Regions from separate parts of the Sphingomonas sp. DC5200-1 genome, predicted to be linked through region 4. Evidence: predicted binding sites of a transcription regulator. Region 4 holds the regulator's gene; each other region holds the start of a gene.
What was found. The regulator LexA, encoded in region 4, represses DNA repair genes until DNA is damaged. The targets are predictions, from matches to a motif close to GTTCCNCNCTTGTTCT.
Positions count from the first base shown of each region.

Region 1: ACP7A3_RS20185 (ImuA family protein) is a predicted target of LexA. The motif match lies at 4,543-4,558, and genes of this name have one in related genera.
Region 2: ACP7A3_RS20500 (LexA family protein) is a predicted target of LexA. The motif match lies at 2,160-2,175, and genes of this name have one in related genera.
Region 3: ACP7A3_RS17215 (LexA family protein) is a predicted target of LexA. The motif match lies at 5,870-5,885, and genes of this name have one in related genera.

Region 1 is NZ_JAFCVW010000018.1:18,815-26,497, forward strand. It holds gene ACP7A3_RS20180 (strawberry notch-like NTP hydrolase domain-containing protein) at 156-4,373, opposite strand; gene ACP7A3_RS20185 (ImuA family protein) at 4,577-5,338, shown strand; gene ACP7A3_RS20190 (DNA polymerase Y family protein) at 5,253-7,037, shown strand; gene ACP7A3_RS20195 (error-prone DNA polymerase) at 7,034-7,683, shown strand, end outside.
Region 2 is NZ_JAFCVW010000022.1:2,689-10,371, reverse strand. It holds gene ACP7A3_RS20510 (endonuclease/exonuclease/phosphatase family protein) at 1-386, shown strand, start outside; gene ACP7A3_RS20505 (Y-family DNA polymerase) at 429-1,697, opposite strand; gene ACP7A3_RS20500 (LexA family protein) at 1,694-2,122, opposite strand; gene ACP7A3_RS20495 (beta-carotene 15,15'-dioxygenase, Brp/Blh family) at 2,358-3,137, opposite strand; gene ACP7A3_RS20490 (bacteriorhodopsin) at 3,209-3,922, opposite strand; gene ACP7A3_RS20485 (hypothetical protein) at 4,357-4,596, shown strand; gene ACP7A3_RS20480 (hypothetical protein) at 4,685-4,879, shown strand; gene ACP7A3_RS20475 (autotransporter domain-containing protein) at 4,930-6,720, opposite strand; gene ACP7A3_RS20470 (HIRAN domain-containing protein) at 6,845-7,279, shown strand; gene ACP7A3_RS20465 (M28 family metallopeptidase) at 7,371-7,683, shown strand, end outside.
Region 3 is NZ_JAFCVW010000009.1:93,540-101,222, forward strand. It holds gene ACP7A3_RS17190 (IS110 family transposase) at 1-858, shown strand, start outside; gene ACP7A3_RS17195 (ISNCY family transposase) at 1,004-2,101, opposite strand; gene ACP7A3_RS17200 (hypothetical protein) at 2,451-2,783, shown strand; gene ACP7A3_RS17205 (ISNCY family transposase) at 3,716-5,134, opposite strand; gene ACP7A3_RS17210 (hypothetical protein) at 5,374-5,823, opposite strand; gene ACP7A3_RS17215 (LexA family protein) at 5,940-6,353, shown strand; gene ACP7A3_RS17220 (Y-family DNA polymerase) at 6,359-7,618, shown strand.
Region 4 is NZ_JAFCVW010000005.1:400,519-408,201, reverse strand. It holds gene trpC (indole-3-glycerol phosphate synthase TrpC) at 1-587, shown strand, start outside; gene moaC (cyclic pyranopterin monophosphate synthase MoaC) at 584-1,051, shown strand; gene ACP7A3_RS13685 (molybdopterin molybdotransferase MoeA) at 1,056-2,237, shown strand; gene lexA (transcriptional repressor LexA) at 2,296-2,988, shown strand; gene ACP7A3_RS13675 (ComEC/Rec2 family competence protein) at 3,259-5,379, opposite strand; gene gltX (glutamate--tRNA ligase) at 5,460-6,878, shown strand; gene ACP7A3_RS13665 (citrate synthase) at 6,895-7,683, shown strand, end outside.

The sequences.
Region 1 (7,683 bases), on a different contig from region 4:
TGTTCGCGCCCCTCGCGATCTCGACACGACAATCCATGCCGGATGGCCAATATGCGCGACAGTCAACCCGGCCGGGTTTTCCGATAGGCGAAGCGCCGTTTCGTGCTCGTTCTATGTTATGCCCCCAATGAGTGACGCCGGGGCCGTGCGGGTGATCAAACGGCGATCCGCTCGATCACGGCACTGGCCGCCCGGACAGGAATGAACAGGCGGGTCTTGTGCTGAATGATCTCGGTGAAACACCCGGCCGCCTTCAACTCCCCGAGGCGCGAATATGGCCAGTCGAGCAGTTCGAGCCGATGCTCACCTGCCACCAGGCTGCGCTTCAGCCTGTAGCTGCCAAGCGTCGCCATCTCGCCGGTGCCCAGCACGTGTTTGGCGGTATCCTCCCCTGAGACAACGATCGCTGCCTCGATCCCGAAAGCGGCGGCAAGTTTCGGGACGACCGGCGCAGGCACCAGACGTCCGAGGAACGACTGGCCATCGTCGGTGGTGATACGCCAGACCTGGACATGGTCGTCCGGAAGGCGGTCCCAAACAGGCAGGAGCAGGCCGGCCACCAGATAGATGGTGCTGGTGCGGGTTTTGCCGCGCAGATCGTCGACCTCGGCTGACCAAAGCGTCGAGAACTCTTCCTCGCTTGCTTCCTCCCACATGGTCTCGAGCAGCAGGTCCTGGCGCATCCGCTCGGTTCGGGTCGGCCGGATGAGTTCGAAGCGGCGGACAATTTCGCCGTCATCATCGGTGAGGGAAAAGGTGGTGCAGCGGATGGCCGCCTTGCCGGACTTCCGATTGACCATCGGCCGCGCATCGTCGCCGAGGCGGCGCAATGCCTGTTCCACGGAGATAGGCTTGTAGCGTTCCTCTGTTTCGAGGCGCAGGATCTCGGTTTCGGCTCCGCTGACCGGATCGCGCCTGATCACCGTTCGATCGAGAATGGTAATTCGCTCGGCGTTGATGGTCTCGACGCCGACGTCGAGCGTCCCAGCCTCCCGAGCCGCTTCAACCCGGGCTTCGATCAGGCCGAGATATTCGTCGAAGATGGCGTTCTGAAGAGCGACGCGCAGTGCCAAGATGCGATTGAGCCAGCGCTGGATGGGGGGTAGATCCTCCCTCAATCCGCCACCTTCACCTTCGAGTTCGAGCCCGGTCAACTGCTGGAACGTGGCGAAGGTGATCGAGCGAAGCTTGCCCTCGGCGAGCAAGCGAAACCATGTCTCGAGCGCCTCTCGTGCATAGTCGCTCTCGAGGTTATCGCGCGGATCGAAAAGTCCTTGCCCCCCCGTTTGGCGTTGGCCGCGGGTCAGTGCACCAAGGCTGTCGAGCCGTCGCGCGATCGTCGAAATGAACCGGCGTTCGCCTCGACAATCGGTGGACACCGGTCGGAAAAGCGGTGCCGCTGCCTGGTGGGTCCGGTGGGTTCGACCGAGGCCCTGGATCGCCGCATCGGCACGCCAGCCCGGCTCGAGGAGATAATGGATACGCCGGGACTGGTTCTCGGCTGAAAGGCTCGCGTGGTACGAGCGACCGGTGCCGCCTGCATCCGAGAATATCAGAATCTTCTTCGCACCACGCATGAAGGCGTCCGTTTCGGCGAGATTGGTGCGCGCTGAACGGTTCTCAATTCGCTGCCGACCACCGACGTCAACGATGATGCGCCGACTACGGCCGGTGACCTCGGCGACGGCGTCGGGGCCGAAATGACCGATGATATGGTCGAGGGCGGACTCGACGATCGGCAGCGCACCGACCTGCTCGACCAGGGTGTCGCGCATCTCGAGCGCCTCCTGGCTCAACACCGGATGACCCGCTTCGTCGCACATCGGCTCCGACCGGGTCTTGCCGGTGTCATCGACGAAGGTCTTCATCTGACGAACGGGGAAGGCCGCGATTAGATAGTCCATCAGAAACTCGCGGGGTGAGAGTTCGATGTCGAGATTGCCGCGTTCCTGTGAGCCGAGCCCGGCCAGTGCGCGATTGAGCATCGCTTCCGATGTCGAGACAAGTTGGACCACCACACTGTCACCGCGCGCCAGATCGGTGCGCATGGCGGGAATGAGGGCGGGGAGCTTCATGCCGATCAGAAGCTGGCCGAAGAAGCGCTGCTTCGTGGATTCGAAGATCGACAGCGCGGCCGCCTTTGCACCCCCGTTATACGTGTCCTTCGAAAAGCTGTCGGTGACCCGCGTTGCGTCCAGTGCGGCACGAAGATTGGCGTGGATGATCGCCCAGGCATCGGCATAGGCGTCGTATACGGCGATCTGATCGTCGGTGAGCTGATGCTCGAGGATGTCGTACTCCACGCCCGCGAAGCTCAGCGCGCGTGCCGTGTACAGCCCCTGCATCTTGAGGTCGCGCGCGATCAGCTCGAGGGCCGCCATACCGCCGCGCCGCAAGCTTTCAACGAAGGCGCGGCGATCCGCGAAGGCGGTACCTTGACCCCACAGGCCGAGGCGGGTCGCATAGGCAAGATTGTTCACATCGGAGGCACCGGTGGCCGAGACGTAGAGGACTCGCGCGCGTGGAAGGAGGTTCTGCAGCCGCACGCCTGCGATGCCTTGATCCGATCCGTCCTTCGTGCCGAACCGGCCTTCGCCTCCAGCTACACCGGCCATCTCGTGTGCTTCGTCGAAGACGAGCATACCTTCGAAGCTATCACCCGCCCAGTCGAGGATCTGCTGGAGGCGACTGCCCTTATCGCCGCGGCTCGATCGCAGCGTCGCATAGGTGAGAAAGAGGACGCCCTCTCCGGCGCCGATGGCCGTACCGAGCTTCCATTGGTTGAGATGCTGGATGTCGAGTGCGAGTCCTCCCACCGCGGTCCAGTCCCGTCGCGCGTCCTCAAGGAGCGTTTCGGTCTTCGAGATCCAGACGTGCCGGCGATGACCGCGGAGCCAATGATCGAGGATGATAGACGCGACTTGCCGACCCTTTCCCGCCCCGGTTCCATCGGCGAGGAAGAAGCCCGTCCGATACGGGCGACCTTCATCGTCCGGAATCAGGGTCAGGCCTTCCTCGCCGGGATGAAATCGGCCGGGAAGGTCGCGCTGAAAGGCGTCACCAGCGTAGATCAGCGTCTCGAGCTGCGCGTCCGACAGGACCTGGCTTTCGAGAATGGCGACGGGAAGGTTCGGCGCATAATGCGGTTGCGGTGCGGTGATCGACCCCATTGCGATCGATTCCACCAAGGCGGTTGGATGCTGCGCGGCGTCCTCAATCACAATGCGGCTTGGTCGATAGGGAAGGTAGACGCCAGCGGCTTCGCCTACCGGTGCCGGATCGTCGAGCACCGCATAGGAGATGTCCCGCATCACGGCAGAGGGCGTAGGGCGGGCAAGTGGCGTCGCCAGCCGGGGACGAGCCGCAAGAGCACCGAGCAACGACGACGGCCTGGGAACCGGCGATGAAGGCGCCGCGACCCGTGTAGGCGCTGGGAAGGCCACGATATGTCCGAGGGCATCGCTGAGGGTGGAGCAACGGATCAGCTCTGCTTCTCCTGAGCGCCCCTTCTCGAGGACCATGATCTTCACAGCCTGACCCGTACCGTGCTTCGCATAGGCATTGGGGGGCAGCGCAAGATGCAACGTCAGTGCGCAGCCCTCCGTCGCCCTTTTCCAGGCTCGACTTGACGTATCGACCCGTTCGGGGAGAACGGCCGCACACCGTCCGCCAACAGAAAGCCGGGACAATGTCGAGCGGAGATGTCGGAAGGCCGCGAGCGGATCGGCATGGCGCCCCAGGCTCCGCGAAAACGGCGGATTGATCAGGGCCGCAGTGGGCCGGATGACCGGGTCGAGAAAGTCGTGGATCAGCTCGGCGTCATGCGTGGTGACGGTCGTGTCGGGAAAAGCGGCGCACAACATCGCAGCGCGGGTCGCGTCGAGTTCGTTGAGGACAAGGCGTGCGCCGGCCCGGTGAGCGAAGGTTGCCAGAAGCCCGGTACCGGCGGAGGGCTCGAGGACGAGATCGTCGGACCCGATGCGCGCGGCAAGGGCCGCCAGAAAGGCCAGCGGCGCGGGCGTTGAGAATTGCTGGAGCTCGATCTGCTCTTCGCTGCGCACACTATGGGTCGGCAGGTTGGACACCAGCCCGTTGAGCTCCGCGAGGCAGGCCGCAGGCCCTGCGGGCAAGTCCGCGGTCGCGAGGTAAAGGACCTGGGCCAGTTCCAGCACGTCATAGGCGTCGCGCAGTGACCAGCGACCGTCGGCTGAGGACGTGCCGTGCGCCTGTTCCATAAGCCACAGCAACGACTCCCGCTTTACCGGGTCTTTCCTGGCGATGATCACGGCGAGCGCCCTGGCGGCCGTGATCGATGGCGCGGCAAACTCCAGCTCGGAAGCATCGAGGAGGCGGGCTGCGGGTAGGTGGCGCATCGAGGTTACTCCGTTCTTCCGTCCGGTGTTCATCACCGGATCGACACGCCGGAGGCGGCCTCCCCTCTTGTCGGCCTGGCGAGAATCGACCGGCGAGCTCGGGTTTGATCGCACACGACCCGTCCCATGCCGCCGCACGGAATCGTCTTGACGCGAATGCCAACTTTACGGAACATAAAGGGAACACACTGAGTCTAGCTGATATGTCCGCCGCCCTTCATCCTGCCGTCCCCGGCATTGACCATTTGCGCAGGATCGCTTCGCCGGCGACCGACTTCAGGGTCATGCCGTTTGGCATCGCGGCGCTCGACGCACGGCTGGGGGGAGGGGGCTTACGGGCGGGGGCGTTGCACGAAGCTACGCCGCGCAGCCCCTCGCTCGCCGATGATGCGGCCGCAACGCTCTTCCTCGCCGGCATCGCCGCGCGGGAAGCGATCGCCACAGGCGGTCTGGTGTTATGGGTGAGCTGCCGCACTGATCTCTACGCGCCGGCGCTGGAGCAAGCGGGGCTGCCGGCCGCAAGCGTGATCTATGCCCAGCCAAGGGACGATACCGCGCTCCTGGCGGTGGTCGAGGACGCGGTGCGTGACGGCACGCCGTGTGCGATCGTCGCCGAGGCGAGCAAGGTTTCAATGGTCGCGACGCGACGCTTGCAGCTCGTCGCGGGTGATGCCGACATACCCATTCTTCTCCTTCGCCGCGCGCGCCGTCTCGGCCAGGAAGTCTTCAACGAGCCGTCCGCAGCCTGGACGCGCTGGCGCATCGGGTCCGTTTCGTCCCAGCGCCTCGCGGTCGCGGGGGTGGGTCGTCCGCGTTGTTCGCTGGAGTGCAGCCGCCAACGTGGTGGCGAGAGCTTCACCATGATCGTGGAGGGCAGCGATGAGACGGGTCGTCTCGCTGTTCCTGCCGACCTTAGCCATCGATCGGCTGAGGCGGCTGGAACGGTCCGCTCTGCAGCAGCCTGAACGGTCTGTCCTCGAGGTGCCGATCGACGACGATCCGGGGGACTGTTCGGTGCCCCGGGGCGGCGGATGGCGTCCGGGCGCCCGGTGGGCGCGGCAAGGGCTGCCGACGCGGGCTGTTGTTGAGGCACAGATCGCAGCGCTTCCAACGCATGCGCGTCCCCCCGTACGCGAACTCGGTCGCCGGTCGGAGGCGGCCAGCCATCCGTTTAAGGCCATGGTGCAGGCTGCTCCGACATCGCCCCATCCCCTCCCATTGCTGGGGCACGCGCCGCTGGCGTTGGTAGGCAAGGTCGGGCGGCGAGAAGACATCGTCGCCGCGTGCGATGGGGCGCGCGCCCTGGGCGTGTATCCGGGCATGGCGGCGACCCACGCACGCGCGCTCGTATCGGACCTCGACGTCCGCCCGGCTGATCCGGAGGCGGATAGCGCGTTGCTCGATCGCCTGGCCTTGCTCGCCGTACGACGCTGGTCGCCGGTCGCAGCGGCGACGCCGAACGACGGGATCTGGATCGATCTTTCCGGTTGCGCGCATCTGCATGGCGGCGAGGAGCTGTTCTGCCGCCGTCTTCATGCCTTCTGCCGACGGGCGGGCTTCTCCGCACGGATCGCGGTCGCCGATACGGGTGGAGCGGCGCATGCCCTGGCAAGATACGGACGCGGCGAGATCATACGGGCACCCTCGGGCGCGACCGCGGATGCATTAGCGCCGCTGCCGGTTGCCGCCTTGCGGCTTGCGCCCTCCGCGCTCCGTGCGTGTCGACGCTTCGGCTTCGATACGATTGCAGATCTCCTGCCCGTGGCTCGGGGACCACTCGCCAGGCGCCTCGGGCTGCCAGCGATCGTTCGGCTCGATCAGGCGTTGGGTGCCGTAGCGGAGCCGATCACGCCCCGCGAGGATGCCGAGGTTCCTGGCGTTGAATGCCGGTTGCTCGAGCCGATCGGTACCGCTGAGGCGATTGAGCAGGTGATGGGCGATCTGCTGCGGGATCTTGCCCGTGTTCTGCAAGCGCGAGGGCTGGGCGCGCGGTCGCTGCGGTTCGCCGGCCTGCGGGTCGATGGATCCGAACAGATCGTCGGCGTGGGGACTTCGCGACCCACGCGAGAAGTTTCCCACTTGCTTCGCCTGCTGAAGCTCAGGATCGAGCGGATCGATCCGGGCTTGGGTTTCGAGCAGTTTCGGCTCGTAGCGCCGCACACCGAACCGCTTGACGCGGTGGATCTGGGCGCCGTGCTGGTCGACGACCGACAGAAGCGCGATCCAGCGCGCCTCGTCGACGTGATCGCGGGCCGGATCGGTGCCCAGGCCGTCTACCGCGCAGCCCCACGCGAAAGCCACGTGCCCGAGCGCGCCGTGATCCGATCCGACCCCATCGCTCTGCCGGGCGCATGGCCGGCATGGAAGCGGCCCATCCGGCTCTTTGCTCGACCCGAACCCCTCGGCCGGGTCATCGCGCTGATGCCGGACCAACCTCCGCGCCGCTTCGAATGGCGAGGGCGCGTGCATCGGATCGTCGCCGGCGATGGTCCCGAACGGGTGCATGGCGAATGGTGGCGGCGTGACGCCGAGGTCTGGGCGATCCGTGACTATTACCGGGTCGAGGATGAGGAGGGCGGCCGGTTCTGGGTATTCCGGCGCGGCGACGGCTTCGAGGACAACACCGGCGATCTGTCGTGGTGGATGCATGGGGTCTTTGGATGACCCATTACGTCGAGTTGCAGGTCCTCACGCATTTCTCGCTATTGCGCGGTGCATCGTCTGCCGAGGAATTATTCTCTGCCGCAGCATTGCTCGGATATCCCGCGATCGGGGTAAGCGATATCGGGACCGTGGCCGGCGTGGTCCGGGCCTGGGAGGCGCAGAAAGCGACCGGCGTTCGCCTGATTGCGGGCACCCGGGTCGATCTGTCCTGCGGCCGACGCCTCCTGCTCTATCCGACGGATCGACCAGCTTGGTCGCGGATCACGCGGCTCCTGACGGTCGGCAAGAAGCGGGCAGGGAAGGGCGCATGTCTGCTGCACTGGCATGATCTTGCGCCATGGTCCGACGCCGTCATCGCGATCCTGTTACCGCACGAGGCGGACGAGGAGAACCTTGAGGCGCTGGCCGACCTCAAGGCGGTCTTCGGGCAGCGGGGTTATATGGCGCTGTTCCAGCGGCGTCGGCCAGGTGATGCGGTTCGCATCGACGCGCTCGCGCGACAGGCAGGTGGTGCGGGCATACGCGCGGTCGTCACCGGCGACGTCCTTTATCACGCTCCGGAAGCGCGGCTGCTGCAGGATGTCGTCACCGCCGTCCGAGAGAAGTGCTCCGTCGACGAACTGGGCTATCGACGCGAGGTCAACGC
Region 2 (7,683 bases), on a different contig from region 4:
TGAAGTCAGGCTGCTTCCAAGGCGATCGGGTGCAGGCGTGTGGCACCCTCCTGCAACAGGTGCCGGTGCTGGAAAAATGGATCGATGCCGCCGCCGACGGTCCCGACCGCTTTGCAGTGCTGGGTGATTGGAACCGCCGGCTCGCCGAAAGCGGAGATGCGGTCTGGGCGGAGCTAGATGATGGCAGCCCCGCCAACGCTGATCTAAGCCTCGCCGACGAGGGTGTGACGCCTCGTTGCGATCCTCGGTATCGCGCCTTCATCGATCACATTGTTCTGGATCGACGCGCCGCCGCGCAGGCCAGTGGGTTCGCGGAGACTGCATATGGCACCGGCCAAAAACACCTGTCGGACCATTGCCCGGTCAGCGCGCTCATAGCCAACTGACCCCATTCGGATCCGCGCGTTTCATCTGAGCCGAAATTCGATCTACGCCTTAACCGTCGGCACCTCCGCCAGCCTCGTCGTCCATGCGGGGGAACGCATTTCTGACCGCAGTTTCCATTCGCGGCGAAACCCCTGCGATGCCGTGACTGCAGTCCACCGACCGAACTTGCCGTTGATGTCGTCGAGAGCGGTCATCAGCCGATCGCGCTTCGTTGTGTCGCCCTCGAATAGCGTCCTAGGCCGCATATCGGCAGCAATGAGGTCATCCAGCATTATGCCGGCCTTCGTGAACGCATAACCGTCCCGCCAAGCCCTTTCGGCACCACGCCGGGCGGCGGCGATCAATTCGAGGCTGTCGTTCGTCATTGGGTGCAGCGTCACCGTGCGAGATCCGGCATATTGGGGCCGGTCGGGCCTGTGACGGTTCGTGTGGAAGAAGACAGTCAGTCGGGCGGCCACGAGGCCATGCTGGCGCAGCTTCTCACCAGCGCGCATGGCATATTGGCTCAACGCGCCCATCATCGAATCGAACGTCCTCACCGGCGTGCCGAACGAGCGCGTCACCGCCATGCCCTTGCGTTGCGGCTCGACCATCTCGACCGCTGCGGACGGCACGCCACGCAGCTCGGCAACCAAGCGCTCTAGTACGACAGTGCCGACCGCCCGCGCCTGCTTCATCGGCATGTCGCGCAGCATGCCGGCGGTCGTTATGCCAAGGTCATTCAGCTTGCGGGCCGTGGCGCCGCCAACGCCCCAGACATCCCCAACCGGAAATGCCTGCATCACGTCGTGGCGCAGCCCATCATCGCGAAGGTCGGCCACGCCGTTGAATTCGGCGTTCTTCTTGGCGGCGGCGTTCGCCAGCTTCGCGAGCGTCTTCGTCTCGGCAATGCCCACGCACGTCGGGATCGTCGTCCACTGCCGCACCTGGTCCCGCATCTGATGAGCGTGGGCGACCAGGTCACGGTCTTCGAAGCCGGCGAGGTCGAGGAATGTCTCGTCGATCGAATAAATCTCAAAATCGCGGGCGAACGCCTCGCATGCCGCGATCACGCGGCGCTGCATATCGCCGTACAGGGTGTAGTTCGACGACAGGACGCGGATGCGGTGCCTGCGGACCAGATCGCGCAGGTGATGGATGGGATCACCCATCTTGATGCCCAACGCCTTCGCCTCGGCCGATCTCGCGATGGCGCAGCCGTCGTTGTTGGACAGGACGATGACGGGCACGCCCACCAAACTGGCGTCGAAAGCGCGTTCGCAGCTGACGTAGTAATTGTTGCAGTCAATCAGCGCGATGGGCGAAGTCATGCCGCTACGCGCCGGGCGACGGCTACGACGACGCCCCAGATCTCGACGAACTCGTCGACGAGGATATGCGGATAGCCTTCCGCCTCGGGCACGAGCCAGTGCCGCCCGTCCTTGAATCGCAAGCGCTTCAACGTCCGCTCGCCATGCACCAGCGCGACGACGATCGAGCCAGCCCGAGCGGTCTTCGCGCGATTGACCACTATCAGATCGCCGTCGTTGATGCCGATCCCCGACATCGAATGTCCGTCCACCCGCATGGTGTAGCTCGCGGCAGGATGCTCGACGAGCCAAGCACCCAGATCGATGGGTTCTTCCATGTCGTCCTGCGCTGGCGACGGGAAACCGGCCGGTGTGCGCAACAGGAGTAAAGGCGTCTCGCGCGGCACCAGTTCGTACGGAATTTCGTGCAGGCGCAACGTGTTCATCTCGATTCCCTCGGTCGCCCGTATTGTAACGCCCGCAAGAACGAAAACGGAACATTGAATCGTAACGGCCTGTCGCATGGTCGCATGACAGGCGCGAATGCTGGTGATCGACGACGAGAAGCGAAATACGGTGGTGGCGACATCAGGGCGCTGCGGTGCCGTATCCCCATCTCGCGGCGGCCAGCAGCACTTTCCCGGGCCACGCCATAATTCTGGGTGGCAGCATTAAGGGGAGTTATGCTGTCTTTGGTAGTCTCGCCGGGGTCGATGATGAGACTGGTGACGTATGCACGTGCGCCGCAAACCAAGGCGTGATCAGCAGGTGGGGAATGGCCAACGCGGCGATGGCCGCGAACAGCGGCCTAACCCCGGTAGGATCCCAGCTCAGCATTGAGATGCCGATCAGTACGACCAGAAGCACAGCGGCACCCAAGACGGGGCTAACCGCCCGCAAGTACGAAGCAATGGAGGAACAGCCGAGCTGCACTTTGCGCTCGATCGTCTGCGGTAGAGCATGAAGGACAAGAAAGCCGACCGAGAAGCCGACGAGCGGCGGGAGGAGCAAAAGCGCCGCCGTTCCAAACAACAAGCGCGTGTCGCTTCGCTGAAAGCCGAGGATCACTAGCGCAACACCAGCAGTTGCGCCAATGATGGCCAAGGAGCCGGCCATAATGGACGAGACACCCTCCGGAGCACCGGCAGCGAGAAGAATGTTCGACAGCGATGCCACGTGTAGCGTTGCCGGCGTTGCGATCAGGCTCACCCCTCTTGCGACACGCTCAAGAACGCTGCCATGCGGAGCGTCTTCTAGTCCGAAGTGAACAGCTGATACGATCAGAAATAGCGGAAGAGCGATGGCGGGATCCGCAACCCACCATGCAAGGCATGCGGCGCCTGCCGTTAGATAGAGCGTCAAGAACAACGGACGCCTTGGTCGAGGTACCATCGCGAGGTCGCTGGCGCCGTGAGCCATCCCAATCACACCAACGGCAAGAATCGCGAAGCCGAGCTGCACGGCAAGCGATCCGAAGGAGGCGGCTGTTGCCGCCCCCGCCAGAGCAACCCAACCGGCGCCCGAAGCCTGGGTCACTGGAACGAATCGCGTGATTCGTCGTGTTGGGTAAGGGCCTTGTCGAGGTTCGACGCGGCGTAGAAGGCGTAGACGACCTTCGCGACGACATCCATGATGAGGATCGCCCAGACCGAGGCGTTGTCCGTGATGATCTTCAGCCCTTCAGGCCCCACCGCGAACACGACCGGGTACAGGAACCAGACGACCGTCAGGAACGACACGTTCTTTGTGTAGGCGTCACCCAATGCTTTTCCACGGCTCGTCGCGAGCGCTTTGAGCGGCCCCCATAGCAGATACAGTACACCCACGAAGGCGACACAGGACCAGCCGAACCACACCCACTTTACTACCGGAGCGCCTGCGAGCGACGAGATAAGCCCGGTCACGATCATCAGCACGTCGAGCACGATGATCGATGTGAGATACCCTCCGACTTCACCAGTGCGTCCGCGTTCATGGAAAGCGGCCAGCACGACACTGGCCAGCAAAATCGGAGTCGTGATCGACCAATCGACGTAGCGCGCGAGGTATATCGCGGATCCGTCTGGCTTGATGAGAGTACCGATACCGAACGCCATCGCGAGGTACGCCGTCGCTGCGATGAACGGCACACTGGCGTGCAGCAACGTGTGATGGCCTGACGGATGGGTCTTCTTGCCGGTCGCATAGATAGCCAATGAGCCGAGCGACATGATTGTGAAGCCAGCCAGGAAGGCGGTCTGATCCATGTGGGAGTTCCCCATGTGAAGGGGCGACCCCATGCCGACCCGACCGCCTCAACACCGATTGTATCTTTTTGTGTCCGGACATGACGCTTAATTCATGATCGGCCGCCGTCGGCGGGGCTTGTGCGTGGTTTAGGGATGTATCGAAGCAGATCCCGCTGCGCGAACAAATATCTCGGGCAGCGTCACCACGGCGGGGCAGGTCGCACGACACTGCCTCATCGGCACCGACATGCCGCCGGGTGTCAGCTGAAGCCCATCTGGATGCGCCTCCTTGCCACATGCGATACACGCTACAAATGACCGCCCGTAGCCACGCTATTTTAGTCGCTCTGGCATCGCTGACGTCCGCATGCACAGCCGCACCCGCGATCGATGGGCCAGTCGGCATCGGCCAGACGGCGGTGGTTGGTGGTCCGCACGTACGACCCGATCAAGTGATCGAGGACAGCCGCTGCCCGGTCGGCGTCACATGCGTATGGGCGGGCCGGGTCGTTCTGCGGGCGACCGTCAGCGGCGGCTCCTGGTCGAAGCCAATGGACCTTATTCTCGGCGTGCCGGCCGACGTCGCCGACGGGAAGCTGACGCTCGTCTCGGTCACACCCGCCCGTAAGAAAGGCGAGTCGGCGCGCTCCACCCCATCTCACTTCGCCTTCAAGTTCGAGGGCGGACTGTAGCGACGGGAACCGGACGCTCGCGTCGTTGACGATGAGCCGCAAGCGTCGCAGCATCGCGCGGCCCGATGATCGGGCGGGAGAATGTCAGATGCGCAAGCTGTTCGTCGCCGCCGCCACGCTGAGCCTGTTGGCAGGCGCCCCGGCATTCGCCGCGCCTTGCAAAGACGCGAAGACCGGGAAGTTCATCAAGTGCCCGCCGAAGGCTGCAGCTAAGGCTGTCCGCTGCAAGGACGCGAAGGGCAAGTTCGCGAAGTGCGGCACCCCCGGCGCCAAAGCAATCTAATGCGAAGGGCGGCGGTTAGACCGCCGCCCCAGCCCCCGAGACAACCGTGGTTAGAAGGCTGCCGACAGCCCCGCAAACGCAGTGACGCTATCTCGGTTGTCGCGGAGGGCGTAACCAGACACGCCGCCGCGGACTGACAGCGCGCCAGCGATCCGCCCGTCGACACCGAAGGCATAGCTCATGTAGCTGCGGTCGGCACGGGTCACGTCGCTGGTGAAGCTGATTGGGGCACCGGTCGGCGTGATCGTGAACGCCCGAGGATCGTCGTCGAACTCGCGTTCATATCCCGCCCGCGCGAACATTCGAACCGGTTGACCGGGCAGCGAGCGCACCACCGCGCCAAAGCGACCGGTTAGGCTCTGGATCCGCTGGTTGCCGAAGGTCGCCGCTGTCGACAGCCCGCCGCTTTCCGCATAGCCGGCAATGCGGACCCGATCATATTGCACGGCGACGTCCGGCCCCAGGGCGATACCACCGCGGGAGACCAGGTCGACCGCGGCCGTCAGCCGCCCGGCGACGTAATCGCCATCCGTCTTGCCGTCGTGGTTGCGCAGCGCCGGCCCAAGCTGAACCGAGCGCCGGATCTGACGATAGTCGATCTCGCCATAGGTGCCGTCCGCAAGCAGGCGGACGGGCCCCACCTCACCCCGGGCATAGCCGCTGACAGACCACGCACGGGGCTTGTAGCTGCCTGAACCCGCCGCAAAGTCACCCGTGCCACTGGAATATCCCCCGACGATCCCGACACCCGACGCCTCGCCTATCGCAAGATCCGCGCCCGCCGCACCGGTGAACCCGCGTTCGGTGATTCCGACGTGCTGCGCCGACGTGCCAGTATTGTAGTAATGGTAGGCCGCGCTGCCGAACACCGAGAGGCCGCGGCCGGCCCGCTGCGACCCGCCCCGCTCCGGCCCTTCGATCAGGTCGCGCTGCGCTCGGAACATCGCCTGCGCGGCATAGCCGAGCCCGGCGATCTGTTCGGGCGCCTGTACCAGGCTGGCGATCGCCTGACCTTGGATGCGCTGAGTGATGCCCGCCGGGTGGACGCTATCGGCAAGGATATAGGTTTCATTGGCGTTCGGCGTCACCAGCGTATTGCGCGTGCAGGCCAGCGACGACGGCACCGTACAGGCGACACCCGTGATGTTGGTGTAGCCGTAGGTCGAGGGACTCATGACCAGCTCGTTGAAGAGGCGATCCGTGTCAAAGTACAGCGCGTTGACGTTCGCAGCAGCGAGCGCACTGGCAAAGGTCCGGTTGAAAAGTTGGAGGCCCGCGGCCCCGCCCGTCTGCACGGAGAGGGTAACAATCCTCGTCGCGCCCGCCGCTTGAACGCGTCGGACCTGATCGGCCAGCTGGGTCGCGGCGGTGGTAAGGATCGCATTGTTGCTGCTCCCCGCCGCCTGAAACGCGAAATAGTCGTTGCCGCCGCCCTGAATGTAGACGAGGTCGCGCGGACCGAAGGTGCCGCCCGCGGCGAGATAATTGCTGATCTGCGTGGTAATGGGGATCGACAACGCATTCGCAGCGCTGACTCGTGCCCCACCGACCGCGTAATTGGTACCACCCTGCCCGTAGAAAGGTGCCAAGGGCAAACCCAGTCGAGCTGCCAGCACCTCGGGTGATACCGGATCGGGATTAGTAGTGAAGCTTCCCGCCTCGCGCGGCAGACGCGGGTCCAGCGTCAGATAGTAGCCGCCATCTGCAAGGCTATCACCGAAGACGATCATCCGGTCGTATGACGAATTTTGCTTCGTGCTCGTCGTCGATTGGGCATAGGCGGGCGTCGCCATTGCAGCGAATGCCCCCGCCAACATCGGGGCTAGGTACTGCGCTTTCATCAATCCTCTCCTGTACGGCAGCAGATCTTTGCCGGCTGCTCGATAAAAGCTGTCTTCGCCCGCAAGCGCGGCGTCAAGCGCTGACGCTTGGCCCCGATGCCGCAGAGCATGTTAAACGGACGATATGCAGGAACTGACCCTAGCCGTCGTCGGCATCGACTTTCCCAACACGGACGGCAGCAATCGTCGATCCGAGGCGATGATGACCCTGCCCGGCGAATCCGTCGAACTGGTCCCGGAGCCGAAAAACAAGCACGACAGCAATGCCATCGCCGTGATCAGCCCCCGCGGCATTCAGCTGGGCTATGTCAACGCGGAGCGGGCGCCGTACATCGGCAGCAGGATGTCGCGCGGCGAGGATGCAGAGGCGATCTTCCAGGGAATGGACGGGGGATCAGCATTTATCCGCGTGCGATTTGGCGGCGGCGCGCCGACGTTGCCGCCACCTCCACGAAGTCCCGCCTCGGCACCCCCGCCGCCACGAACGTCGCGGCGATCTGAGCCGTACGATCCGCACGCGTTCTATCCTGACGAGGAGGGGCCTGAATGGGGCGCGTAGAAGGCGCTCTTAGCCAATGATGACAGGGCCTCCGATCCGCCCCATACCGCGCAAAAGTTTTTGGGGGATTATGATGTTTCGAGCGAGTATCTTGGCGCTTGCCTTGGCATCGACCACGACGGTGGCGCAGGCGCGCAGCGAAGTTGACCCGGTAAGGGTACGCGCGCAACTCGACTTCCTCGCAGGACCGGATCTGCATGGCCGTGGCAGCGCAACGCCTGACGAGGCTGTTGCCGCCGCCTATGTAGCGTCGCAGTTACAAGGCTATGGCCTGAAGACCGCACCAGGGATGACCGGCTACCTGCAACGCATCCCGGTTTTACGTCAGGCGCAAGCCGGTCCCGTGGAACTGCTGATTGATGGCGTTCCTGCGCCTGACGCCACACCATTGCGGGTCGTGGGTG
Region 3 (7,683 bases), on a different contig from region 4:
ATGGAGGCGTGTGCCAGTTCGCATTACTGGGGCCGGCTGTTTCAGTCGGCTGGTCGGGAGGTTCGACTCATCAACGCCTACTTCGTGCGTCCCTTCGTCCGTGGATCTAAGAACGACGCCGTAGACGCTGAGGCGATCTGGGACGCGGCCAGCCGCCCGACAATGCGCTTCGTGCCGGTCAAAACGGCCGATCAGCAAAGCTTACAGTCGGTACACCGCGTGCGAGACCGGCTGGTGCACGCGCGCACCTCGCTCATCAACCACATGCGCGGCCTTATGGCGGAGTACGGCATTGTCCTGCCGAAGGGGGCCAAGCGCTTCACCTCTGGAGCGGAAGAGACGATAGCGGCCGCAGACCTGCCGCCTCTCGCGCGCGATTTGTTCGGCGAGTTGGGCGATGAGCTGCTGGATGTCGATCGTCGCATCGCCCGCGTCGACGCCAAGCTGGCTGCCATATGTAAGGAGAACGCATCCTGCCGTAGGCTCATGGCGATGCCAGGTATAGGACCGGTAATCGCGACAGCCCTCGTAGCGGCGGTCGACGACGCTCGCCATTTCCGTTCGGGCAGAGACCTCGCAGCGTGGATCGGGCTGGTGCCACGGCAATATACGACAGGCGGGAAGCCTAAGTTGGGGGGCATCGGCCGAAGGGCAAACCACTATCTGCGTCGGCAGATGGTGCACGGCGCTCGAGCTGTGGCCAGTCACCAGCGACACCGGGCTGGTGGGCGAGGCGACTGGATCCGCGCCCTTGAGGCGAGGCGAGGGTTCAACAAGACCGTCGTTGCCGTCGCCAACAAGATGGCACGTGCGGCTTGGGCGATGCTGGTACGCGAGGAGGAATATCGCGCCGCCTAACGGCAGCGCTCGGGATCGGCGCTTAGCGCCGATATGATGCGAGGAGGATGATGAAGGCTCGGCACGGACCGCCGCTCTTCAGCCTGAACTACAACATGGCTCCTGAAGCCGTTCGCTTTATAAGGCGGAGAGAAGCGGATCCTCATCATGGCCAGGGCAAACGCCCGCGAACAGGCCGCATAGATTTACGCATCCACAGCCGATGCCTGAAGATCAGCCTTGCAGCGGGAGGCGTCCATAGATTGTTGTAGTGCAGGGTGAGGGCGCCGGTGACGGTGCGCTGCTCGCGCCAGACCATCTCGGCTTCAAGGTTCTCGTGGATGGCCAGCGGTCGGTGCAGATCGCGCGGGTCGAACGGCGCCTTGGCGAACCGCTGGTTGTGTTGCGCCATATAGGAGGGGAGGAAGGCGTTGGCTTCGTCGATGGTGTTGATGCGGTGGAGCCGCATCGCCTTGACGAGCCGGTCCTGCAGCGTCGCGTTGGCCCGCTCGACGCGCCCCTTCGCTTGCGGCGAGTTCGCGCAGATCAGATCGATGTTCAGCCGGTCCAGTGCCCGCCCGAGATGGGTCATCCCGTCGCCGTTCGCCGAGGCTGTGTTGTTGCGGAACGCGCTGTGCTTGTCCGTGTAGAAGGCGACCGGCTTGCCGTGCCGCTCGAGGTACGTCCGCGTCGCGCGCATGTAGGAAAAGGTGCTTTCGCTCTCGACCATCTCGAGGTGCATCAGCTCGCTCGTCGCGTCGTCGATGAACACCAGCAGCGTGCATTGCGGGCCGCGGTCCTCGAACCACCAGTGTTTCGAGCCGTCGACCTGGACCAGTTCGCCGCGACAGTCGCGCCGGTAGCGGGGTTGGTAGGGGCGCGGGCGCCTGGCCGCGCGGTCTTTCCAAAGGCCCGCCTCCATCATGATCTGACGCAACGTCTCACACGAGAGGCCCAAGCCGTGCCGCTCCGCAAGGTATTCGCGCGCGAGCGTCGGCCCGAAGTCGGCATAGTTTTCCCGCACGAGAGCGACGACCTCGGCGCGAAAGGCGTCGCTGTAGCGGCGGTTGCTCGGGCGTCCGCGCTTGCGCGACACGAGTCCAGCAGCGCCTTCCTGTCGAAGGCGATCGAGCAGCCGGTAGATTTGCCGCCGCTGGAGGCCAAGAAGCTCCATCGCGTCCGGGATCCGGATCTCGCCGCGGTCGAGCCGCATCAGCGTGTCGAACCGGGTGATCTCAGCAGCACTCATCGTCAGCACCGTCATACCATGCGCGTCCTCGTTGCCGAGGAAGGCTATGACACCGGCGACCCACTGAAAGCACCGGCAGTGCCGTTTCTATCTAGCAGGACGGTGTCATTTGTATCTGGCGCTTACACCTGTTGTTGCCGCCAGTTAGAAAAGACACATTCTCCGCCATTTAGAAATGACACCGTCTCGTGGCAGCGGGGGCAGCGTGGAGCCCCCCAAGCAGCGCAGCGCTGCCCCCGCTGAGGCGGTGACTTTTCGGTTCTTGTGCCCTCGGACCCGCTGCGTCAGCAGCGGGCTCGGTCACGCCGGTGAACGCCGGACGCGCTCAGTTGCGGACCTTTGCGCCCGCTGTCAGACCAGGATCATGAAGAACGTCCAGATCATCGACGGTGCGAGCAACGCCACCTATAGCCTGTTCCAAGCCACCGACGACGAGTTCGCTGCCATCTTCCCTGAAGGGCGCGACATGGAAACAATCGAGGACCTGCACAGCAGGCTCGGTGGCGATGAAGCGGGTCGCGTGCTCGAAGGGCTTTGGAACCGGCCAATCTTGAAGCGGGATGCTTTAGGGCTTCACGGCACGCTGTTTTACGACAACGACTGTCGAGGGCTTCCGGCGTCGAAACGTGAAGTCGATTGGGACGAACGATCGATCAACCCAGCGCAACGGAACCTGTTTGCTCGACACCGAGGATGAGCTCCTGCCAGACGTTCGAGGCGCGTTCCGCCGCGACCTTGGTGAATGGCCGACACTGGCAGGTTTGCAGACGGTCCGTTCTTAAGCCAGTTTGTGGCGTTCAGGACGTGTTCCGACGGCGGGTTCACCCCTCAACCCTAAGTCGAGGTGGGAAAGATCAGAACCTTGTCGACGGGCACTGATACACCATCGTCCACGATTTCGATCTCAACCGAGACCACCCGGATGTCGCGGTCCCGTCCGGTCGGTTCCAGCGGTCTTGTGAAATCTGCAGATCGCCCTCTCGATATGTACACTTTCATGCAATCGGGCTGAGCAATTGACGGAAAGACCCCTGAGCGGATGTAGCTTCCGCACTTAACAAGTGCCCTCGCGCCCACAAGCCTTGTCAATCGACGTATTCGGGCAATCCGACCTCGATCTTTCAACGTATAAGGGAAAGACATATCAGCCAGGCCAGGCGCATTACGATTGGGGAAGCCCTGTGGAAGCACCGCTGGCATGAACAGAGCCCTCCCTTTGGAGAGCGCTACCTCAACCGGCAACCCCTCTATGTGAACATCATACGCGTTGCCCGGTAACCTTTCCATGTCTCTATATGAGGTTTTCCAAACCGCACTTGATGATCTAACTGTTCTCCCATCCAGAACCTTGAGGGTCACCTTGTTGGTGATCGATACTTTCTCAAAACATCCCGAAAGTAACCAAGGCAGAACCAAAGCAGCTAGCCTCTGCCTGCGTCTCAAGCGTGAAGCACCTGGAGCTCTAGATTGCATGCGGTCGAACCAGAACCTTCTGACACTGCCAGGTACGCGGAAAAAGCGCGTTCTCGATGACCCGACACACATTCTAGTCGTAGCGGATGAACGCACGTCCGCAATGGGGAGCTCGCAGGAACCTCTAATTTGTCCGCCATTGGGCGCTTTCGAACGCTAGCGGGCGTACTCGCCCAAGCCGCGCGCGACCAGCCCCTCGTTGGAGAGGCGAGGGGCGCGCTTCAGCTTCGGCGTGCCTAGCCTGCGCCGATCAATCTTCTCCGGGGCGGGGCCGGGGGCGGGGCGTGCGAAGACGCCGATGGAGCCCGAGCTGCGTGCCGGCTCGTTGTTGTTGCGCTTGGCATGATGCGGCGACGCTGCCTGGATAGCCTGAGCCATGGCAAGGGCGGCACCCAGGTGCTTGTTATCGACAATGGCGGCCTGATTCACGCGCCGCATTTTGTCGAACACACGGTAGGGCAGCACGCGCTCGCCGTGGCGGATCTCGATGCGGCCATCAGGGTACTCGCAAACATGCACGCGCTTGCGTGCCAGCGAGCGGGTGAGGGGCGTCGGCTCGAGAATGAACATCACCTTGTTAAAGTGCAGCGCCAAGGAGGCGGTGACGGTCCGCTCCTCGCGCCACACCATCTCCGCCTCGACGTTCTCATGCGCGGCGAGGGGACGGTGGACGTCGCGCGGGTCCGCTGGCGCACACGCGAAACGCGCATTGTGCCGGGCGACGTAGGAGGGGAGAAAGGCGTTGGCCTCGTCGATGGACGAGATGCCGGCCAGCCGCATCGCCTTCACCAGACGGTCCTGCAGCGTGCCGTTGGCGCGCTCGACACGGCCCTTGGCTTGCGGCGAGTTGGCGCAGATGATCTCGATGCCGAGCTTGTCCAGCGCCCGGCCGAGGTGCGTCATGCCGTCGCTGTCGGCGGTCGCGTTGTTGTTCCGGAAGACGCTGTGCTTGTCCGAATAGAAGGCCACCGGCTTGCCGTGTCGCTCGAGGTAGCTGCGGGTTGCGCGCATGTAGGAGAAGGCGCTCTCGCTCTCCGCCATCTCCAGATGCATGAGCTCGCTGGTGGCATCGTCAATGTAGACCAGCAGCGTGCAGCGCGGACCGCGGCCCTCAAACCAGTCGTGGTCCGACCCGTCGACCTGGATCAGCTCGCCACGACACTCGCGCCGGTAGCGTGATTGATGAAGCCGGGCTCGCTTCGCGACCTTGGCCTTCCACACGCCGGCCGCCATGAGCATCTGCCGCAGCGTCTCGCGGGACAGCGTGATGCCATGGTGCTCCGCCAGGTACTCGCACGCCAGCGTCGGGCCGAAGTCAGCATAGCGCTCGCGCACGATACCAACGACCTGGTCGCGGAAAGCGTCGCTGAACCGCCTGTTGCTCGGTCGCCCGCGCTTGCGCGACACGAGGCCGGCCGCGCCGTCTCGTCGAAAGCGCTTGAGCAGGCGGTACAGCTGACTGCGCTCCAGGCCCAGCAGCGCCATGGCATCGACCGGCCGGATCTCACCGCGGTCGAGCCGCATCAGCGTATCGAACCGGCTCACTTCGGCAGCACTCATTGTCAGCACCGTCATCGCTCACACATCCTCGATGTCCGAGGATGGTTATGGCACCGGAGGCCCGCTTCAGAACGGCTGTGCCTTCTCTAAATTGCGGGAGTGTGCCATTTGTACGTTGCGTCTACAGGCGCTTACACCTGTTTTGTTCGATAATATATCTTATGTTAAATCAATGGCTTAGCAGATTTCCGGCATCGTTCTTGCAGAGACTGACGTGGCTTTTTCGCAGCTAAGGCTTGCCAGTCAGTCGCGAGTTAGCCGCGCCGTCGTTCTCGCGCGCGAGCGTGTCGCGGATCTTCGTAAAGATCCTGCAGCGCGCGCAGCCGAAACGCATTCCACCAGCGTTGCCAGCGATGCTCCTCGGCATCGTGGAGCATGTGACATCGCTGGCATAGCGCGGCGAGATTGCGCGGCGCGCTATTGCCAGGATCATGATCCAGATGCGCGCAGGCCAGCACGACATAGGTGATCCGCACGACGTCGAGCGCGAAGAGGTCGCCGACCTTCACCCGTCGCCCCTCTCCCGATCGCCAGCATCGCGCTTCGCTATCCCACCAGCGCCCATCGCCCAGATGCGCGACGTGCCGAAGATGCGGTCGCCGGCAGCGTTCGCAGCGCCCTCCTGCCCGCACGAACCGGATCTGGTCCGACAGCAGCGGCCAGTCGATCGGGTACAGCCAGCGGTTTTCGGGGCGGATCGGCATCCATGACTCTATGAGTCATGCGAAATGAGAACAAAAGGAAAATCTCGTTCCCTTCATGTTCTTATCCAGCATATCATGCGCGCATGTCCGCGTGTGTGATTCCCCTGTCCCAACCGATGCCGATCGCCGATCTGCCGCCAGCGTTTCGCCTGAGGGTGGTGAGCGCGGCCGGCGCTGGCTTCCCCTCGCCTGCCCAGGACTGGGAGGAAACCGCGATCGATCTCGTGGCGCTGCTGCGCCTCGACCGCGCCGCCAGCTTCGTGTTCCGGGTCAGCGGACAGTCCATGATCGACGCTGGAATCTATGATGACGACGTGGTGGTGGTCGATCGCGACGCCACGCCGGTTAGCGGCCGCATCGTCATCGCCGTGGTCGACGGGGGCTTCGTGATCCGCCAGTTGGTCTGGCGCGACGGCAAGCCGGTCCTCGAGGCCCGCAACGCGCGGATGCGCTACGACGCGGTGATCGCGGATGAGAGTGTCGAAGTGTGGGGCGTCGTCCGCGCCTCCGTGCGCAACCTGCAGGGCTGACCGCCATGTGGGCGATCGCTGACGTCTCCAACTTCTATTGCTCGTCGGAGAGGGTATTCGACCCGTCGCTGCGCGATAAACCGCTCATCGTGCTGAGTAACGGGGACGGCTGCGCCATCGCGCGCTCCGAGGAGGCCAAGGCGCTGCACATCAAGATGGGTGCGCCGATGTTCAAGATTCGTGATATCGTCCGCGAGCATGGCATCCAATACCGCAGCAGTTCCTACGAATTGTATGCCGACATGAATCGTCGCTTCAATCAGGTCCTCGCCGAGCACAGTTGCACGGTCGAGGTGTACTCGATCGACGAATCGTTCTTTCGCCTGCCGGTGCTCCCGAACGGCCTGGGCGACGTGGCGGCCGCGCACCGCGTGATCGCGGCCGTCAAGCGTGCGACGGGCCTGCCGATCCGCATCGGGCTTGGCCCGACCCGGACGCTGAGCAAGGTTGCCAACGCCCTCGCTAAGGCGTCGGAGAAGGTCTGGAAGGGCGTGGTCGACCTGCACGACATCGAGCTGCGGCGGCGCCTGTTCGCGCAATGGCCGGTCGAGGAGGTCTGGGGCATCGCGCGAGCGATGACCGAGCGGCTGCGACCGCTCGGCGTCAGGACGACGGCCGATCTTGCCGCCCTCCCCCCGGAGGTCGCGCGCGACGTGGGGACGGTGGTGCTGGAGCGGCTCGTGCGCGAGCTGAACGGCGTCGAATGCACCGATTTCGAGCCGGAGCCGCCCCCGTCCAAGGCGACCGCGGTGACCCGCTGCTTCGGTGAGCCGGTGCGCGAGGTCGCGGCGCTGCGCGAGGCGATGGTGCGCCGCGCGGTCCGCGCGGCCGAGAAGATCCGCGCGCAGGATCTCGCTGCCACCCGCCTGATCGCCTTTGCCCACGGAAGCCGGTTCAAGCCCAACGCGCCGTCCGCCTCGCGCATAGCGCGGCTGTCGCCGGCGACCAATGATCCGCGCGTGATCGGCGGTATGGCGGGCCGCATGGCGGATGTCATGTACGAAACTGGCGGCGTCTACACCAAGTGCGGCGTCATGCTCGAGGGGCTGGAGCCGATGACCGCGCACCAGGCCGACCTGTTCGCGGTGCCCGATCCGCGATCCCCTGCCCTGCTCGCCGCGATCGACGGGCTCAACGGGCGGTTCGGCCGCAACACGATGCGGCTTGCCTCCGAGGGCTTTGGCCAGAAGAGCTACGACACCAAGCGTGCTTTCAAGAGCCCGTCCTGGACCACGCGGATCGATCAGGTGCCGATCGCGCGGTGAGATCAATAGCGATAGCCTGCCTGCCGGCAGGCCGCTGCCAGCTTCATCACTCGCCCATCCTTCGC
Region 4 (7,683 bases):
GGCTGATCCGTGCCGATTTCGATCCGCCCGCCCATGCGCGCGCCTATCAGGCGGGTGGCGCGGCCTGCCTGTCGGTGCTCACCGACGAACAATGGTTCCAGGGCAGCGACGACTATCTGATCGCCGCGCGCGCCGCCTGCGACCTGCCCGTGATCCGCAAGGATTTCATGGTCGATCCCTGGCAGGCAACCGAAAGCCGCTCGATCGGCGCCGACGCCATCCTCATCATCGTTGCCGCACTGGACGACAATCAGATGGCGGAGATCGAGGCCTCGGCGCTCGATTGCGGCATGGACGTGCTAGTCGAGGTACATGACGAATCCGAACTGGACCGCGCGCTCCGCCTCAAGTCGCGGCTGATCGGCGTCAACAACCGCAATCTGCACGACTTCTCCGTCGACTTCGCCCGCACCTACGAGTTGGTCGGCAGGGCGCCAAAGGGCTACACCTTCGTTGCGGAAAGCGGCCTCGAAACCCGCGCCGATCTCGATGCGATGGCGGCGCATGGCGTGCGCTGCTTCCTGATCGGCGAGGCGCTGATGCGTGCCGACGACGTCGAGGCCGCGACGCGGGCCTTGGTCGGGTGAGCCGCCTGACCCATCTCGACGCCGACGGCGCCGCGCATATGGTCGATGTCGGCGATAAAGCCGTGACGCAGCGTCGCGCGGTCGCCACCGGCCGCATCGCCATCGCCCCCGACGCCCTGGCCGCGATCCGCGACGGCGCCGCGAAGAAGGGCGACGTGCTCGCCGTTGCCCGCGTCGCCGGGATCATGGCGGCGAAGAAGACCGCGGACCTCATCCCGCTCTGCCACCCCCTGCCGCTGACCCGCGTCACGCTCGATCTGACGCTCGACGATGCCGGCATCACCGCCACCGCGCTGACCGCCACCGACGGCAAGACCGGCGTCGAGATGGAGGCACTGACCGCCGTGTCGGTCGCACTGCTCACCATCTACGACATGGCGAAGGCGATGGACCGCGCGATGACGATCTCGGACATCCGCCTGCTCGAAAAGGCCGGCGGCGCGTCGGGCGACTGGCGCGCCTGACGCCATGGCGCTGCTCCCGATCGACGAAGCCCAGGCGCGGCTGTTCGCGCACGCCCCGCCGGTCGGGACCGAAACCGTGCCGCTGGCCGCCGCCGCGGGCCGCTGGGCGGCGGACGACATCGCCGCCCGCCGCACCCAGCCCGCCACCGACCTCTCGGCGATGGACGGCTATGCGATCCGCTTCGCCGATTTGCCCGGACCGTGGACGCTGATCGGCGAAAGCGCCGCCGGTCGCCCCTTTACCGGCACCGTCGGTCCTGGCGAAACCGCGCGCATCTTCACCGGCGCGGCCATGCCCGACGGCGCCGACACGGTGATGGTGCAGGAAGAGATCGACGCGGACGGCACCGCGATCCACCTGACCGGCGAAGGTCCGGCGACGCTCGGCCGCAACACCCGCCGCCGCGGCCTCGACTTTCACGCCGACGATCGCCTGATCGCGCGAGGCGAGCGGCTGACGCCCGCGCGCATCGCCGTCGCCGCGACCGGGGGTATCGGCTTGATCGCCGTCCACCGCCGGGTGCGCGTCGCTATCTGCGCCACGGGCGACGAGCTGGTCGATCCGGGCACCGGCGGCGACCCGAGCGCGCTGCCCGAATCGAATCGCGCGATGCTGACGGCGATGCTCGCCGACCTGCCGATCGAGCTGATCGACCTCGGCATCCTGCCCGATGATCTCGATCGCCTGCGCGATGCGTTCGCGCGCGTCGACGCCGACCTGCTCGTCACCACCGGCGGCGCGTCCGTGGGCGACCACGACCTCGTGCGCCCGGCGCTGGAGGCAGCGGGCGGCGTCATCGATTTCTGGCGGATCGCGCTGCGGCCGGGCAAGCCGATGATGGCGGGACGGCGCGGCGCGATGCAGGTGCTGGGCCTGCCGGGCAACCCGGTATCGGCCTTCGTCACCGCCCTGCTCTTCGTCAAACCGTTGATCGCGCACCTGTCCGGCGCTGCGAACCCGCTGCCGCGCAGCACGATGGCGATCCTGGGGGAAGACCTGCCCGCCAACGGCCCGCGCACCGATTATCTGCGCGCAGAGCTGCGCGACGGCCGCGCCTATGCCTCGACCATTCAGGACAGTTCGATGCTGCTGACGCTGGCGCGCTCGCATTGCCTGATCGTGCGGCCGGTCGGTGCCCCCGTCGCGCGCGTGGGCGACTCGGCGGAAATCCTCGTCATCGCTTGACGCCCCACGAATTGTTCCCTAGAAGTTCCGCGTCTGTTCTGACGGGGAAGGACCGCTTATGCTCACGCGCAAGCAGCACGAGCTTGTATGCTTCATCAACGACCGGCTCGAGGAGACGGGCATCTCACCGTCGTTCGAGGAGATGAAGGACGCGCTCGACCTCAAGTCCAAGTCCGGCGTCCACCGCCTGATCAGCGCGCTGGAGGAACGCAACTTCATCCGCCGCCTTCCCAACCGTGCGCGCGCGCTGGAAGTGCTGCGCATGCCGGAACGCTCCGAACGCAAGGCGCCTGAAACGCCCGCTCCCGCTGCGCCGCCGAGCGCGCCGGCCGCGGGCAATGTGCGTCCCGCCCCCTCGCCGGCGAACGACGTCGTCGAAATCCCGCTGCACGGCCGGATCGCCGCCGGCGTGCCGATCGAGGCGTTCGAAGGCAGTTCGATGCTCGCCGTCCCCGCGGCGTTGCTCGGCACCGGCGAACATTATGCGCTGGAGGTTTCCGGCGACTCGATGGTCGAGGCTGGTATTCTAGATGGCGACTATGCGCTGATCCGCCGTACCGACATCGCCCGCGATGGCGAGATCGTCGTTGCGTTGATCGAGGATAGCGAGGCGACACTCAAATATTTCCGTCGCGAAGGCGCGATGATCCGCCTCGATCCCGCCAACCGCGCCTATGAGCCGCAGCGCTACGTTCCCTCGCACGTCCGCGTGCAGGGCAAATTGTCGGGTATCCTGCGCCGCTACGACTGACGGGATTCCGGCGTGGTGGCGCGCCGCAAAACACGATCGTTCGTGAGACTTTTGTGACTTTCCAAACGGCGCCTTCTGCCTCCCGTCGAGGGCAGGGCATTCCGGCTTCCCGCTGATTGCGTGCTTGAAAGTCCTTAAATATCGGATGTTTAGACACGGGCATCATTGCGAGCGCAGCGAAGCAATGACGGATTGACCCGAACTCGTGCCGCTACGGGAAGCAGCGCCCCGTCGCAAAGGCTCAGACCGAGACCAGCGCTCGAGCTGAGGTCATCGCGGAGGCATGGCCGTCGGGATATCGTCCGGCCGAGGCGGGGCGACCTTGGCTCCCACCAACCATGGATGCCGATCCCCTGGCTGCGTCACGGTCCGCACACGCCCGCTCGCCAGGGTCAGCATGACCCCGCCGGTACGCCGCAGCACGGGCGCGTCTAGCCGCAGCCAGCGCGGCCGGCACGCCCGCGGCAGCCGCCGGTCGCTCACCACGACGTCCGCCCTCCCGCAGGCCGCGACCACATCCCGCCATGCCAGTTGGTAGCCGCTGCGGGTTGCCAGGACGCGGAACGACTGCCCTCCCCCGTCCCGCAGGACCGCCACGCACGCATCGCGGCTGCACCGGGCCTCCGGCAGATCGTCGAGCAGCCACGGCTCGCCATCGGTCCCGCCATTTTCGGCGAGCATCGCCCGCGTATAGTCCCCGGCGCGGTCGCGCAGCAGCGCCAGCCGGCCACCCAGCCGGATCGCCATATGCCGCCCGTCCCCCGTCACCAGCAGATCGGGTGGCGGGGTCGACGCCGCCCAGGCGGCACCGGCGACGACCGGCAGCACGCCGATCCAGCGCATCCGCGTACTCCACAGCGCCAGCCACAGCCCACCGGCGACCATCGACAGAAACGCCCCCAGCGGCATCGACGACACCACCAGAGACGCGCCCGGCGCATCCGCCACGACATGCGCCAGCCACAGCAGCCCGCGCAGCGCCCCATCGGTCAACCACCACACGGGCCCGCCCAGCCCGACCGTGTCCAGCACCAACGCCCCCGCCTCCAGCGGCATGACGACGAACGTCGTCAGCGGGATGGCGACGATATTGGCCGCAGCCCCATACAGGCCCGCCTTGTGGAAGTGATAGATTGCGATCGGCATCAGCGCCGCCTCCACCACCACGCCCGTCAGCAGCAGCGACCCAAGCCCGCGTAGCAGACGGCGTGCGCGCGCTTCCTCACGCGGCTCGAACCACCCGCGCACCCGCGGATGCTCGTGCAGCGCAACGATCGCCACGATCGCGGCGAACGACAGCTGGAAGCTTGGCCCCACCAGCGCTTCCGGCCGCACCGCGAGCACGACCATCGCGCCGGCCGCAACCAGCCGCAGCGTCATCGCCTCCCGCCCCATCGCCAGCGCCGCCAGCACGAGCAGCGCGGCGACGCACGATCGGATCGTGGGCACCTGGGATCCGGTGAGCAACGTATAGCCGATGGCGGCCAACGCCCCCATCCCCGCCGCGACCAACGGCAACCGGACGCGGATGGCGAGCCATGGCCACAGCGCGAGCAGCCGCAACGTGACGAACATCGTCGCCGCCACCGCCGCGGTGATGTGCAGCCCGCTGACCGACAGCAGATGCGCGAGGCCCGCCCGCCGCATCGCCTCCGCATCGCGCTCGCTGATCGCACCCTCGTCCCCGGTCGCCAGCGCCGCCGCAATGCCGCCCCGGCTCCCCCCCAGCCGATCGGTGATATGCGCGGTCAGGCGTCGCCGCAGGCTGCCCTCCGCCGCGCCGGGCGACACCAGCTCCACCGGCGCGAACCCCCGACCGGTCGCGCCAATCCCGGCAAACCACGCCGCCCGCGCAAAATCATACGCTCCCGGCACTGACGCCGCGGCCGGAGGCATCAACCGCGCCCGCAGCCGGATTCGCGCCGCCTCACCCAGCCCCCTCGGCACATCATCGGTCGCCAGGTTGATCCGCACCCGCGGTGGCAGTCCGATCCCCGGATCGCTCTCGATCGTCAGCCGCACCAGATCGCGCGCGACGAGCGCCTCCATCCCGACCACCCGGCCGGTCACGACGGCGACGACCGGCCGCGCCAGCACCGGGGCCGCGACCTGCTCCGCGCGCCACCACGCGGTCGCCACGCCCGCAGCCATCAGAACACCGCCGACAGCGACGCTATGCGCCGCCCGCCCGCCCCGCCCGATCGCCGCCGCAGCGCAGGCCATGGCCAGTGCCGCCAGTATCGCCGCGATCCACTGGTTCGGGTCGGGCATCAGGAACCAGCCGCCAGCGCCCGTCCCAAACGCCACCGGCACCCATAAAGCAATCCGATCGCGTTCCGCGTGCAGCCACGCTTCCACACGATCGCGCAACCGATGCCACCCCTGGGGCATTTGAAGGCGCACGGAGCGCGTGCTAGAGGCCGCGGCGGCTGAACTGGCCATCAGGTTTCAAACTTTGGGAGCAAGCGCGGTTGGGCGCAACAGTTGAAAATCGTTCGGGCGACGGCGCGGGAATAGTCACGCGATTCGCCCCCTCGCCCACCGGCTATCTGCACCTCGGCGGCGCGCGCACCGCGCTGTTCAATTGGCTGTACGCGCGTCACCATGGCGGCACGTTCCTGCTGCGGATCGAGGATACCGATCGTGCCCGCTCGACGAAGCCGGCGATCGACGCGATCCTCGCCGGACTGCAATGGCTGGGCATCGACTGGGACGGCGATGCCGTCTTCCAGTTCGCGCGCGCCGATCGCCATGCCGAAGTGGCGCATCAGATGGTGGCGAACGGCCATGCCTATCGCTGCTACATGACGCAGGACGAGATCGCCGCGCAGCGCGAAGCGGCGCAGGCGGCGAAGCAGCCGCTGCGCATCCGCTCGCCCTGGCGCGATGCCGATCCCGCGACCGCGCCGGACGGCCAGCCCTTTGTCGTGCGCCTGAAGGCGCCGCGTGAGGGCGCGACGACGATCGACGACCAGGTGCAGGGGTCGGTGACGGTCCAGAACAGCGAGCTCGACGACCTTATCCTCCTGCGCTCGGACGGCACGCCGACCTATATGCTCGCGGTGGTGGTCGACGATCACGACATGGGCGTCACGCATGTGATCCGCGGCGACGATCACCTCAACAACGCCTTCCGCCAGCTGCCGATCTACAAGGCGAATGGCTGGCCGGAGCCGGTCTATGCGCATATCCCGCTGATCCACGGCACCGACGGCGCCAAGCTGTCTAAGCGCCACGGCGCGGTGGGGATCGAGGCGTATCGCGACGAGCTCGGCATCCTGCCCGAAGCCTTCGACAATTACCTGCTCCGCCTCGGCTGGGGCCATGGCGACGATGAGATCATCAGCCGCGAACAGGCGACCGAATGGTTCGACCTCGATGCGGTCGGCAAGAGCCCGTCGCGCTTCGATCTGAAAAAGCTCGAAAACCTCAACGGCCATTACATCCGTGCTGCCGACGACGCACGGCTGGCAGGGTTGGTCGCAGGGATCGGCGGCTATACCGACGTCGATCTGCTCACGCGCGCGATGCCGGTGCTGAAGGCGCGCGCCGCCAATCTCAACGAACTGAGCGACGGCGCCGCTTTCCTGTTTGCGGTCCGGCCGCTCGCGATGGATCAGGCAGCTTCGGACCTGCTGACCGTCGACGCCCGTGCGCTCCTCGCTGCGCTGCACGCCGCGCTTGACGCGGTGCAGCAGTGGGATCAGGAGACAATCGAAGCAGCGGTACGGCAGGTGGCGGACAGCACGGGCGTAAAGCTCGGACAGGTCGCCCAGCCGCTCCGCGCCGCTCTCACCGGGCGCAAGACCTCGCCCGGCATTTTCGACGTGCTCGCGTTGCTCGGCAAAGAGGAAAGCCTCGGCCGCATCGCGGACCAGATGCAAGTCTGATAGGAAGGACAACCAGATGACCGAAGCCGCAAAGGTATCCGTGAACGGCAAGGATTTCGACTACCCGGTCATGTCCGGCACTGTCGGACCGGACGTCGTCGACATCCGCAAGTTCTACGCGCAGACCGGAGACTTCACCTACGATCCGGGGTTCACCTCGACGGCGTCGTGCCAGTCGAAGCTGACCTATATCGACGGCGACGAAGGCGTTCTGCTGCATCGCGGCTATCCGATCGGCGAACTCGCCGAACAGTCGAGCTTCATGGAAGTCGCCTATCTGCTCTTGAACGGCGAGTTGCCCTCGGCGGACGAGCTGACGGGCTTCACCAACACGATCACGCGCCACACCATGGTGCATGAACAGCTTGCGGCGTTCTTCCGTGGCTTCCGCCGCGATGCGCACCCGATGGCGATCATGTGCGGCGTCGTCGGCGCGCTGTCGGCCTTCTACCACGATTCGACCGACATCCATGATCCGGTGCAGCGCACCATCGCCTCGCACCGCCTGATCGCCAAGATCCCGACGATCGCGGCGATGGCGTACAAGTACAGCGTGGGCCAGCCCTTCCTGTACCCGGACAACTCGCTGTCCTACACCGGCAACTTCCTGCGCATGACCTTCGGCGTTCCGGCCGAGCCGTATGAAGTGAACCCGGCCGTCGAAAAGGCGATGGACCGAATCTTCATCCTGCACGCCGATCACGAACAGAACGCATCGACCTCGACCGTACGTCTGGCGGGTTCGTCGGGCGCCAATCCGTTCGCGTGCATCGCGGCGGGCATCGCCTGCCTCTGGGGTCCGGCG